2 linked regions of the Quadrisphaera setariae genome follow. Each later gene encodes a partner of the first gene's protein in a complex. Links are inferred from orthologs where the notes say so. Each region holds a gene or a part of one and is shown in the gene's direction. Other genes may lie near its edges. The genes, in order: nusB and rpsJ.

The links.
Region 2: the proteins of nusB (region 1) and rpsJ are in contact, whole or in part, in a solved structure (PDB 3D3B), measured with the Escherichia coli proteins. The link is inferred for Quadrisphaera setariae from one-to-one orthologs.

What each region holds. Positions count from the first base shown.
Region 1 is NZ_VKAC01000002.1:150,699-156,452, forward strand. What follows is about bases 1-2,777. They hold nusB (transcription antitermination factor NusB), read left to right. Parts: upstream 1-1,070; coding sequence 1,071-1,484; downstream 1,485-2,777. Other genes in these bases: aroB (3-dehydroquinate synthase), read left to right, coding at 1-422; efp (elongation factor P), read left to right, coding at 472-1,032; bldD (transcriptional regulator BldD), read right to left, coding at 1,634-2,140; pyrR (bifunctional pyr operon transcriptional regulator/uracil phosphoribosyltransferase PyrR), read left to right, coding at 2,472-2,777. In the rest of the region: more of pyrR, read left to right, coding at 2,778-3,086; FMM08_RS03930 (aspartate carbamoyltransferase catalytic subunit), read left to right, coding at 3,083-4,048; FMM08_RS03935 (dihydroorotase), read left to right, coding at 4,048-5,394; FMM08_RS03940 (PH-like domain-containing protein), read left to right, coding at 5,382-5,754. UniProt on the Escherichia coli protein: Part of the processive rRNA transcription and antitermination complex (rrnTAC). The complex forms an RNA-chaperone ring around the RNA exit tunnel of RNA polymerase (RNAP).
Region 2 is NZ_VKAC01000001.1:103,738-109,431, forward strand. What follows is about bases 1,152-3,868. They hold rpsJ (30S ribosomal protein S10), read left to right. Parts: upstream 1,152-2,214; coding sequence 2,215-2,523; downstream 2,524-3,868. Other genes in these bases: tuf (elongation factor Tu), read left to right, coding at 1,152-1,809; rplC (50S ribosomal protein L3), read left to right, coding at 2,564-3,235; rplD (50S ribosomal protein L4), read left to right, coding at 3,241-3,868. Also shown: fusA (elongation factor G), read left to right, coding at 1-550; more of tuf, read left to right, coding at 616-1,151; more of rplD, read left to right, coding at 3,869-3,924; rplW (50S ribosomal protein L23), read left to right, coding at 3,921-4,262; rplB (50S ribosomal protein L2), read left to right, coding at 4,264-5,100; rpsS (30S ribosomal protein S19), read left to right, coding at 5,116-5,397; rplV (50S ribosomal protein L22), read left to right, coding at 5,456-5,694. UniProt on the Escherichia coli protein: Involved in the binding of tRNA to the ribosomes. Part of the processive rRNA transcription and antitermination complex (rrnTAC). The complex forms an RNA-chaperone ring around the RNA exit tunnel of RNA polymerase (RNAP).

The sequences.
Region 1 (5,754 bases):
AGCGGGCCGTGCAGGTCAAGGCCGACGTGGTGGGCCAGGACCTCAGGGAGTCGGGCCTGCGGGAGATCCTCAACTACGGGCACACCCTCGGGCACGCCATCGAGCTGGTGGAGCGCTACGAGTGGCGCCACGGCGCCGCGGTGAGCATCGGGATGGTCTACGTCGCCGAGCTCGCCCGCCTCGCCGGCCGCCTCGACGACGTCGTGGTCGACCGCCACCGCAGCGTGCTCGGCGCCGTCGGCCTGCCGCTGACCTACCGGGGCGACCGCTGGCCGCAGCTGCTCGAGGGCATGAAGCGCGACAAGAAGACCCGCGGCGACCTGCTGCGCTTCGTCGTGCTCGACGACGTCGCGAGGCCCAGCCGCCTGGAGGGCCCCGACCCCTCGCTGATGGCGGCGGCCTACTCCGCCATCAGCGCGTGAGATCGCTGTCGTCAGGGGCACCGCCGCGGTCCCGGTAACATCTCCGCACGTGGCATCGACGAACGACCTGAAGAACGGCCTCGTGCTCAACCTCGACGGACAGCTGTGGTCCGTCGTCGAGTTCCAGCACGTCAAGCCCGGCAAGGGCGGCGCGTTCGTCCGCAGCAAGCTGAAGAACGTGCTCTCGGGCAAGGTCGTGGACCGCACGTTCAACGCCGGGACCAAGGTCGACACCGCCACCGTCGACAAGCGCGACATGCAGTACCTCTACCGCGACGGCACCGACTTCGTGTTCATGGACTCGGACACCTACGACCAGATCACCGTCTCCGAGGAGACCGTCGGCGACGCCGCCAACTTCCTCCTGGAGAGCGCCGAGGTCATCGTCGCCGTCCACGAGGGCACCCCGCTGTACGTCGAGCTGCCGACCTCCGTGGTGCTCGAGGTGACGTACACCGAGCCGGGCCTGCAGGGCGACCGCTCCACCGGCGGCACCAAGCCCGCCACCGTCGAGACCGGCTACCAGATCCAGGTGCCGCTGTTCCTCGAGACCGGCACCAAGGTCAAGGTCGACACCCGCACCGGGGACTACCTCGGCCGGGTCAGCTGAGCTGCTGACCAGGACGACGACGACGGACCGCCGCTGACGTGGCTGCACGGACCAAGGCCCGCAAGCGGGCCCTCGACCTGCTCTTCGAGGCCGAGCAGCGCCGGCTCGACCCCGTCACCCTGGCCGCCGACCGGTTGGCCAGCGGTCACGTCCCGGTGCCGCAGTACAGCCTGGACCTCGTCGAGGGCGTCCAGGCCCACCGCGAGCGCATCGACGAGCTGCTGACCACCTACTCGCAGGGCTGGGAGCTCGACCGGATGCCCGCCGTGGACCGCAACCTGCTGCGCATCGGGGTGTTCGAGCTGCTGTGGTGCGACGACGTCCCCGACGCCGTCGCGGTGTCGGAGGCCGTGGGGCTGGCCTCCGAGCTGAGCACCGACGAGTCGCCGGCGTTCGTCAACGGGCTGCTGAGCCGGCTCATGGACCTCAAGCCGGGCCTCGTCGACAGCTGACGCCGGTCCGCCGCACCTGGCACAACCCGGTGCCGTCCCGGTCCGGTCACAGCTGGTGATCGCAGGCGACGCAGAAGACCCCCGCACCGGGATCCGGTGCGGGGGTCTTCGTCTCGCTGCGTGACCAGCGGCGGGCCGTCGGAGCGGTGTCAGCCGTTCTGCGCGACGGCGCGGCGGGCATCGGGGTCGAGCACGCCCCAGCTGATGAGCTCCTCGGCCAGCTGCTGCGGCGGGAGGTCGTAGATGACGGCGAGGGCGCGCAGGTCGTCCGAGCGGATCGAGAGCACCTTGCCGTTGTAGTCGCCGCGCTGGCTCTGGATGGTGGCGGCGTAGCGCGCGAGCGGGCCGGCCTTCTCCGAGGGGACCGACTGCAGGCGCTCCAGGTCGAGCACGAGCTTGGGCGGGGGCTCGCTGTGACCTGCGCTGCCGCCGTCGGGCAGGAGGGCCGAGACCGGCACGCCGTAGAAGTCCGCCAGCTCGGCGAGGCGCTGGACGGTCACCGCTCGGTCGCCGCGCTCGTAGGAGCCGACCACCACGGCCTTCCACTGCCCGCCGGAGCGCTGCTCCACGCCCTGCAGGGACAGGCCCTGCTGGGTGCGGATGGCGCGCAGCCGGCTGCCGAGCGCCTTGGCGTAGCCCGATCCTTCCTCCGACATGCCGTCCCCTCTCTCAGTGCTGTACACGCTTCTCAACTGACAGTGATCGTCACGGGGAGTGACCTCCAGGTCAACTCCATCGACGTCACAGGCAGTAACTGTTCACCCAGAGTGACTATCGACGACCGACGGCGACGGTCACGGACGGTGGCACCGCCTCCTGCGCACAGCGTCGCAGAGCTGCACCCGCTGCGGTCGGCGGCCCACCGGACGGCGGACGGCCCAGGACCGCGGATCTTCCCGCGTGCAGTACCGTCGGAGCCGCACCTGAGAACCGACGTCCTTCAACCTCCGTCCTGTGAGGCGGGGAAGGAGTCAGTGAGTCACGAGCATGGCTGAAGCACGCCCCACCACCGGTTCCACCACCGAGGTCCCCGCCGCGCACGCGGCGACCGTCCTCGACGCCGCGGAGATCTCCCGCGCGCTGACCCGCATCGCCCACGAGCTGCTGGAGCGCAACAAGGGACCCGAGGGCCTCGTGCTCATGGGGATCCCGCGCCGCGGCACCCACCTCGCGCGGCGCCTCGCCCAGCGGCTGGCCCAGGTCGAGCCCGGCTTCGACGCCGTCGCCTGCACCGGCTCGCTCGACGTGACGATGCACCGCGACGACCTGCGCCGGAACCCCACCCGCGCCCCCGAGCCCACCACGCTGCCCGCTGCCGGCATCGACGGCACCACGGTGGTCCTCGTCGACGACGTCCTCTACTCCGGACGCACCGTCCGCGCCGCCCTGGACGCCCTGTCCGACCTGGGCCGTCCCCGCGCCGTCCGGCTGGCGGTGCTGGTCGACAGGGGGCACCGCGAGCTCCCGATCCGCGCCGACCACGTGGGCAAGAACCTGCCCACGTCCACCTCCGAGCGGGTGTTCGTGCGGCTGGAGGAGACCGACGGCGCCGACGAGGTGGTCATCGAGTCGAGCCCCTCGACCACCGGGGACGCCGCGTGAGGCACCTGCTCTCCGCCGCCGACCTGTCCCGCGAGCAGGCCGTGCGCCTGCTCGACGTGGCCGAGCAGATGGCCGCCACCCAGCAGCGGGAGATCAAGAAGCTGCCCGCGCTGCGCGGCCGCACGGTGGTCAACCTCTTCTTCGAGGACTCCACCCGCACCCGCCTCAGCTTCGAGACCGCTGCCAAGCGCCTCTCGGCCGACGTCATCACCTTCTCCGCCAAGGGCTCCAGCGTCTCCAAGGGCGAGAGCCTCAAGGACACGGCGCTGACGCTGCAGGCGATGGGCGCCGACGCCGTGGTCATCCGCCACGCCTCCTCCGGCGCCCCGCACCGCCTCGCGGAGAAGGGGTGGACCTCCGGAGCGGTGCTCAACGCCGGCGACGGCACCCACGAGCACCCGACCCAGGCGCTCCTGGACGCGTTCACGCTGCGCCGCCACCTCGTGGGCGGTGGTGAGCTGGGTGCTGCTGCGGGGGCGGACCTGGCCGGGCGGCGCGTCGTCGTCGTCGGTGACGTCCTGCACAGCCGGGTGGCCCGCTCCAACGTGCGCCTCCTGCACACCCTCGGCGCCCGCGTGACGCTCGTGGCCCCGCCCACGCTGCTGCCGCTGGGCGTGGAGACCTGGCCGTGCGAGGTCTCCTACGACCTCGACGCCGCGCTGGAGCAGGCGCCCGACGCGGTGATGGCCCTGCGCGTGCAGCTGGAGCGCATGAACGCCGCGTACTTCCCCTCGGCCCGGGAGTACTCGCGCCGCTACGGGGTGACGGCGGAACGGATGGCCGCCCTCGCAGCGCTGACACCGAACCCCCAGCTGCTGCACCCCGGGCCCATGAACCGCGGCCTGGAGATCACCGCCGAGGCCGCCGACGGGCCGCGCTCCCGCGTGGTCGAGCAGGTGACCAACGGCGTGGCGGTGCGGATGGCCGCGCTCTACCTGCTGCTCGCCGGAGAAGAGGACTGATGGAGACCACCCTCATCACGGGTGCCCGCCCGTTCGGCGGCGAGCCCGCGGACCTGCTGCTGCGCGACGGCACCATCGCGGAGACCGGCGCCGCCGGGTCCCTGACCGCCCCCGACGGCGCGCGCACCGTCCAGGCCGAGGGCCTCATCGCCCTTCCGGGCCTCGTGGACCTGCACACCCACCTGCGCGAGCCGGGCCGCGAGGACGCCGAGACCGTCGAGACCGGCACGCGCGCCGCCGCGCTCGGCGGCTTCACCGCGGTGCACGCCATGGCCAACACCGCACCGGTCGCCGACACCGCCGGTGTGGTCGAGCAGGTGTGGCGGCTGGGCCGCCAGGCCGGCTGGTGCGACGTGCGCCCCGTCGGCGCCGTGACGATCGGCCTCGCGGGCGAGCGCCTCGCCGAGCTGGGCGCCATGGCCGACTCCGCCGCCGGCGTGCGCGTCTTCTCCGACGACGGCAAGTGCGTCTTCGACGCCGTCCTCATGCGCCGCGCGCTGGAGTACGTCAAGGCGTTCGACGGCGTCGTCGCCCAGCACGCCCAGGAGCCGCGCCTCACCGAGGGGGCGCAGATGAACGAGTCGGCGCTGTCCGGCGTGCTCGGCCTGCGCGGCTGGCCCGCGGTCGCCGAGGAGGCGGTCATCGCCCGCGACGTGCTGCTCGCCGGTCACGTCGGCTCCCGGCTGCACGTCTGCCACGTCTCCACCGCCGGGTCCGTCGAGATCGTGCGGTGGGCCAAGGAGCGCGGCGTCGACGTCACCGCCGAGGTCACCCCCCACCACCTCCTCCTCACCGACGAGCTGGTCCGCGGGTACGACCCCGTCTACAAGGTCAACCCGCCGCTGCGGTCCGACGACGACGTGCGCGCGCTGCGCGCCGGCGTGGCCGACGGCACCATCGACGTCGTCGCCACCGACCACGCCCCCCACCCCGTGGAGGACAAGGACTGCGAGTGGTCCGCCGCCGCCATGGGCATGACCGGCCTGGAGACGGCCCTGTCCGTGGTGGTGCAGGCCCTCGTCGAGCCCGGCCACCTCGACTGGGCCGGCGTCGCGCGCGTCATGTCGCAGACCCCCTCCCGCATCGGCCGCGTGGCGGGCCAGGGCGGGGGGCTCGCCACCGGAGACCCGGCCCACGTGGTCCTGCTCGACCCGACCGCGCGCTGGACCGTCGACCCGGCCGCCATGGCCACCAAGGGCCGCAACAGCCCCTTCGCCGGCCGCGAGCTGCCCGGCCGCGTGGTGGCGACCTTCTACGGCGGGCACCCCACCGTGCTCGACGGCGCCCTGGCCACCCCGCGTCCCGCCACCGGCCTCGACGCGCAGGGGGACTCGTGGACCAGGTGATCGCGGGCCTCGTGCTGCTGGCCCTCGTCCCCGTCATCTGGTGGCTCATGCTCCGCGCCTGGCGCCGCCGCGCCGCGCAGCAGGCCGCCGGGACCGGCGACCTGCCGGCCCTGTCCGCCCCCGCCCCGCTGCCGGCCGGTGCGGGCGAGCAGTGGGTGGGCAGCGACGCCGACGGCCTCACGACCGGCACCGCGACCGACCCGGCTGCGGCTGACCGGGCCGCCCGCACGGTGACCGGCACCTACGTCTCCACGGTCGTCTCCGGCCGCCCCTTCGAGCGCGTCACCGCGCACGGCCTGGGCAGCCGCAGCCTCGTGGAGCTGGAGGCCGTCTCGGCCGACCCGCAGGCCCCCCACCAGG
Region 2 (5,694 bases), on another replicon or contig:
CGAGCCCCTGGACACCTCCGACGGCCAGATGTACGAGTTCAAGAACGCCGTCACCGGCGGTCGCGTGCCCCGCGAGTACATCCCCAGCGTCGACGCCGGCATCCAGGACGCGATGCAGCTCGGCGTGGTCGCCGGCTACCCCCTGGTGGGGATCAAGGCCACCCTGCTGGACGGCGCCTACCACGAGGTCGACTCCTCGGAGATGGCGTTCAAGGTCGCTGGGTCGATGGTCCTCAAGGAGGGCGTCAAGAAGGCCGACCCGGTGCTCCTGGAGCCCGTGATGGCCGTTGAGGTGCGCACGCCCGAGGACTACATGGGCGACGTCATCGGTGACCTCAACTCCCGCCGTGGCCAGATCCAGGCCATGGAGGACATCAGCGGCGCGAAGATCGTGCGTGCGCAGGTCCCGCTGTCGGAGATGTTCGGCTACGTCGGCGACCTCCGGTCGAAGACCCAGGGCCGGGCCGTCTACACCATGACGTTCGACAGCTACGCCGAGGTCCCGCGCAACGTGGCCGAGGAGATCATCAAGAAGGCCCGCGGCGAGTGACCTGCCGCTAGCGGCAGGGCGTTCGTTAGCATCATCGACAGACAGATCTCGAGGAGGAACACCCAGTGGCCAAGGCCAAGTTCGAGCGGACCAAGCCCCACGTCAACATCGGGACGATCGGGCACATCGACCACGGCAAGACGACGCTCACCGCGGCGATCTCCAAGGTCCTGCACGACAAGTACCCGGACCTGAACCCCTTCACGCCGTTCGACCAGATCGACAAGGCGCCGGAGGAGAAGCAGCGCGGCATCACGATCTCGATCGCGCACGTCGAGTACCAGACCGAGTCGCGCCACTACGCGCACGTCGACTGCCCCGGGCACGCCGACTACATCAAGAACATGATCACCGGCGCGGCTCAGATGGACGGCGCGATCCTCGTGGTCGCCGCCACCGACGGCCCGATGCCGCAGACCAAGGAGCACGTGCTCCTGGCCCGCCAGGTCGGCGTCCCCTACATCGTGGTGGCGCTGAACAAGGCCGACATGGTCGACGACGAGGAGATCCTCGAGCTCGTCGAGATGGAGGTCCGCGAGCTGCTGTCCTCCTACGAGTTCCCGGGTGACGACCTGCCCGTCGTCCGCGTCTCGGCGCTGAAGGCGCTCGAGGGCGACGCCGAGTGGGGCGAGAAGCTCCTCGAGCTCATGGATGCGGTGGACTCGTCCATCCCGCAGCCCGAGCGCGAGGTCGACAAGCCGTTCCTCATGCCCATCGAGGACGTCTTCACGATCACCGGCCGCGGCACCGTCGTGACCGGTCGCATCGAGCGCGGCATCCTCAAGGTCAACGAGACCGTCGAGATCGTCGGCATCAAGACCGCGTCGCAGTCCACGACCGTGACCGGCATCGAGATGTTCCGCAAGCTGCTCGACGAGGGCCAGGCCGGCGAGAACGTCGGTCTGCTGCTCCGCGGCCTCAAGCGCGAGGACGTCGAGCGCGGCCAGGTCGTCTGCAAGCCGAAGTCGATCACCCCCCACACCGACTTCGAGGCGCGCGTCTACATCCTGTCCAAGGACGAGGGTGGCCGTCACAACCCGTTCTACTCGAACTACCGTCCGCAGTTCTACTTCCGGACGACCGACGTCACCGGCGTCATCACGCTGCCCGAGGGCACCGAGATGGTCATGCCGGGCGACAACACCGAGATGACCGTGGCCCTGATCCAGCCCATCGCCATGGAGGAGGGCCTGCGCTTCGCCATCCGCGAGGGTGGCCGCACCGTGGGCGCCGGCCAGGTCGTCAAGATCATCAAGTGATCTGAGCCCCGCGAGGGGCCAGGCCGCCGCGAAGGGCCCGGGAGCACTGCTCCCGGGCCCTTCGTGCTGTCCGGTACCGGGTGTTCGCCAACCATCCGACCGTGCCGAGCGGAGCTCGGCGGTCTGGCCCCGCTCGGCCCTGGCCAGCGGATTGGACCGCCGAGGGTCTCGTCTGGCAAGATGGGCGGGTCGTTCGGCGTGCGCGCCCCTCGCTCTTGGCGGGGGGCGCCCCGCTGCGGACCTCCAACGGGTCAGCACAGCGGATCGCCGGCGCTCGGGCAACCGGGCAAGACAGCAGACCTCCACAGGTGGCAGCGCGCCAGTGCGCTCGGGGAAGGGCGACACGCCCGACCTCGGGGGCCGGTGGCCGCCCCGTGGCACAGCGGGACGAGAGAGGGACGGGCCATGGCGGGACAGAAGATCCGCATCCGGCTGAAGTCGTACGACCACGAGGTCATCGACAGCTCCGCGCGCAAGATCGTCGACACGGTCAGCAACGCCGGCGCGACGGTGGTCGGCCCCGTGCCGCTGCCGACCGAGAAGAACGTGTACGTCGTCATCCGCTCGCCGCACAAGTACAAGGACAGCCGCGAGCAGTTCGAGATGCGCACGCACAAGCGTCTGATCGACATCATCGACCCGACGCCGAAGGCGGTCGACTCGCTGATGCGCCTCGACCTCCCCGCGGACGTCAACATCGAGATCAAGCTCTGAGCCTGGTCACGGAACAGACAGAGCTGCGAGGAGAACGACGATGAGCACGACCACCGACGCGCGCCGCCGCGTCGCGGGCCTGCTGGGCACCAAGCTCGGGATGACCCAGGTCTGGGACGAGGCCGGTCGCCTCGTGCCCGTGACCGTCATCCAGGCGGGCCCGTGCGTGGTGACGCAGGTGCGCACCCCCGAGACCGACGGCTACGACGCGGTCCAGATCGCCTTCGGCGCGATCGACCCCCGCAAGGTCAACAAGCCGCTGTCCGGCCACTTCGAGAAGGCCGGCACCACCCCCCGCCGCCACGTTGCCGAGCTGCGCACGCCCGACGCCGGGCAGTACTCGGCCGGCCAGGAGCTGACCGTCGAGCTGTTCAGCGCCGGCCAGCGCGTGGACGTGGGCGGAACGACCCGCGGCAAGGGCTTCGCCGGTGTCATGAAGCGCCACGGCTTCGCCGGTGTCTCGGCCAGCCACGGTGCGCACCGCAACCACCGCAAGCCGGGTTCCATCGGTGGCTGCGCCACCCCCGGCCGCGTCTTCAAGGGCCTGCGCATGGCCGGCCGCATGGGCGGCGAGCGCCAGACCACGCAGAACCTGCTCGTCCACGCCGTCGACGCCGAGCGCGGCTACGTGCTCGTCAAGGGCGCCGTCCCGGGCCCGCGCGGCGCCGTCGTCGTCCTCAAGACCGCGGCCAAGGCCGCTCAGGAGGGCTGACCACCATGACCACCACCGAGACCCTGGACACGGCCCCCGCCGACCGCACGGTCGACGTCATCGGCCCCGACGGCTCGGCCGCCGGATCCGCGACGCTGCCGGGCTCCGTCTTCGACGTCCAGACCAACGTCCCGCTGATCCACCAGGTCGTGGTGGCCCAGCTGGCTGCTGCCCGCCAGGGGACCCACGCCACCAAGACCCGCGGCGAGGTTCGCGGCGGTGGCAAGAAGCCCTACAAGCAGAAGGGCACCGGCCGCGCCCGTCAGGGCTCGACCCGCGCTCCGCAGTTCGCCGGCGGTGGCACCGTCCACGGCCCGCAGCCGCGTGACTACAGCCAGCGGACCCCCAAGAAGATGAAGGCGGCCGCTCTCCGCGGTGCCCTCTCCGACCGGGCGCGCCACGCGAGGGTCCACGTCCTCTCGGCCGTCGTGGCCGGCGAGGCCCCCAGCACCAAGAGCGCCATCGGGCTCCTCTCGGGGCTGTCCGAGCGCAAGCAGCGCCTCGTGGTGCTGCAGCGCGGTGACGAGCTGAGCTGGAAGAGCCTGCAGAACGCTGCTGGCGTCCACCTGCTCTTCGCCGACCAGCTGAACACCTACGACGTCCTCTGCTCGGACGACGTCGTCTTCACCTCCGGCGCGCTGGAGGCCTTCCTGGCCGGCGCCACCCGCAGCGAGGAGGCCGCTCGATGAGCGAGACGCCCACCCCCGCGACGAGCACGGCCAGCGTGTTCGCCGCCGTCGGCAAGGACCCGCGCGACGTGCTCGTCGCCCCGGTCGTGTCCGAGAAGAGCTACGCGCTGCTCGACCAGGGCAAGTACACGTTCCTGGTCGACCCGCGTGCCAACAAGACCGAGATCAAGGTCGCCGTCGAGAAGGTCTTCGGCGTCAAGGTGGCCTCGGTCAACACCCTCAACCGCGAGGGCAAGAAGCGCCGCACGCGCACGGGGACCGGCAAGCGCAAGGACACCAAGCGCGCCGTCGTCACCCTGCGCGAGGGCACCATCGACATCTTCGGGGGAGGGGCCTGACATGGGCATCCGCCAGTACAAGCCCACCACGCCGGGCCGTCGTGGCTCCTCGGTCGCTGACTTCGTCGAGGTCACCCGCAGCGAGCCCGAGAAGTCGCTCGTCCGCCCGCTGCCCAAGAAGGGCGGCCGCAACTCCAGCGGTCGCATCACGACCCGCCACCAGGGCGGCGGCCACAAGCGCGCCTACCGCGTGATCGACTTCCGCCGTCACGACAAGGACGGCGTGCCGGCGACGGTCGCTCACATCGAGTACGACCCCAACCGCACGGCGCGCCTGGCGCTCCTGCACTACGTGGACGGGACGAAGCGCTACATCCTGGCGCCGACCCGTCTCAAGCAGGGTGACCGCATCGAGAACGGCCCCGAGGCCGACATCAAGCCGGGCAACAACCTGCCGCTGCGCAACATCCCCGTCGGCACCGTGGTGCACGCCGTGGAGCTGCGTCCCGGTGGCGGCGCCAAGATGGCCCGCTCGGCCGGCGCCTCGATCCGCCTGGTGGCCCGCGAGGGCGGGACCGCCCAGCTGCGCATGCCGTCCGGTGAGGTCCGCACCGTCTCGGTCGAGTGCCGCGCGACGGTCGGCGAGGTCGGCAACGCCGAGCAGTCGAACATCAACTGGGGCAAGGCCGGCCGCATGCGCTGGAAGGGCAAGCGCCCGACCGTCCGCGGTGTGGCCATGAACCCGATCGACCACCCGCACGGTGGTGGTGAGGGCAAGACCTCCGGTGGTCGTCACCCGGTCAGCCCCTGGGGCCAGGCCGAGGGTCGTACCCGCCGTCCCGGCAAGGCCAGCGACCGCCAGATCGTCCGTCGGCGCACTGCCGGCAAGAAGCGCTGAGGGAGTAGCTGAGCCATGCCGCGCAGCCTGAAGAAGGGCCCCTTCGTCGACGACCACCTCGCCAAGAAGGTGGACGCCCAGAACGAGAAGGGCACGAAGAACGTCATCCGCACGTGGTCGCGCCGTTCGATGATCATCCCGGACATGCTCGGGCACACGATCGCCGTGCACGACGGCCGCAAGCACGTGCCGGTGTTCGTCACCGAGGCGATGGTCGGGCACAAGCTCGGCGAGTTCGCCCCCACCCGCACCTTCCGCGGGCACGAGAAGGACGACCGCCGGGGCCGTCGCCGCTGACGCAGGTCAGCAGGTGACGAACTCCCCGACACAGCCGAGACACGAGGCAGGACGAGACATGGAAGCCAAGGCGCAGGCGCGGTACGTCCGCGTGACGCCGCAGAAGGCGCGGCGCGTCGTGGACCTGATCCGCGGACGCCGTGCCAGCGAGGCGCTGGCGGTGCTGAGCTTCGCTCCGCAGTCGGCCAGCGAGCCGGTGCTCAAGGTCGTGCAGAGCGCGATCGCGAACGCCCGCGTCAAGGCCGACCGCGCGAGTGAGGCCTTCGACGAGCGCAGCCTGGTCATCAGCGCTGCGTA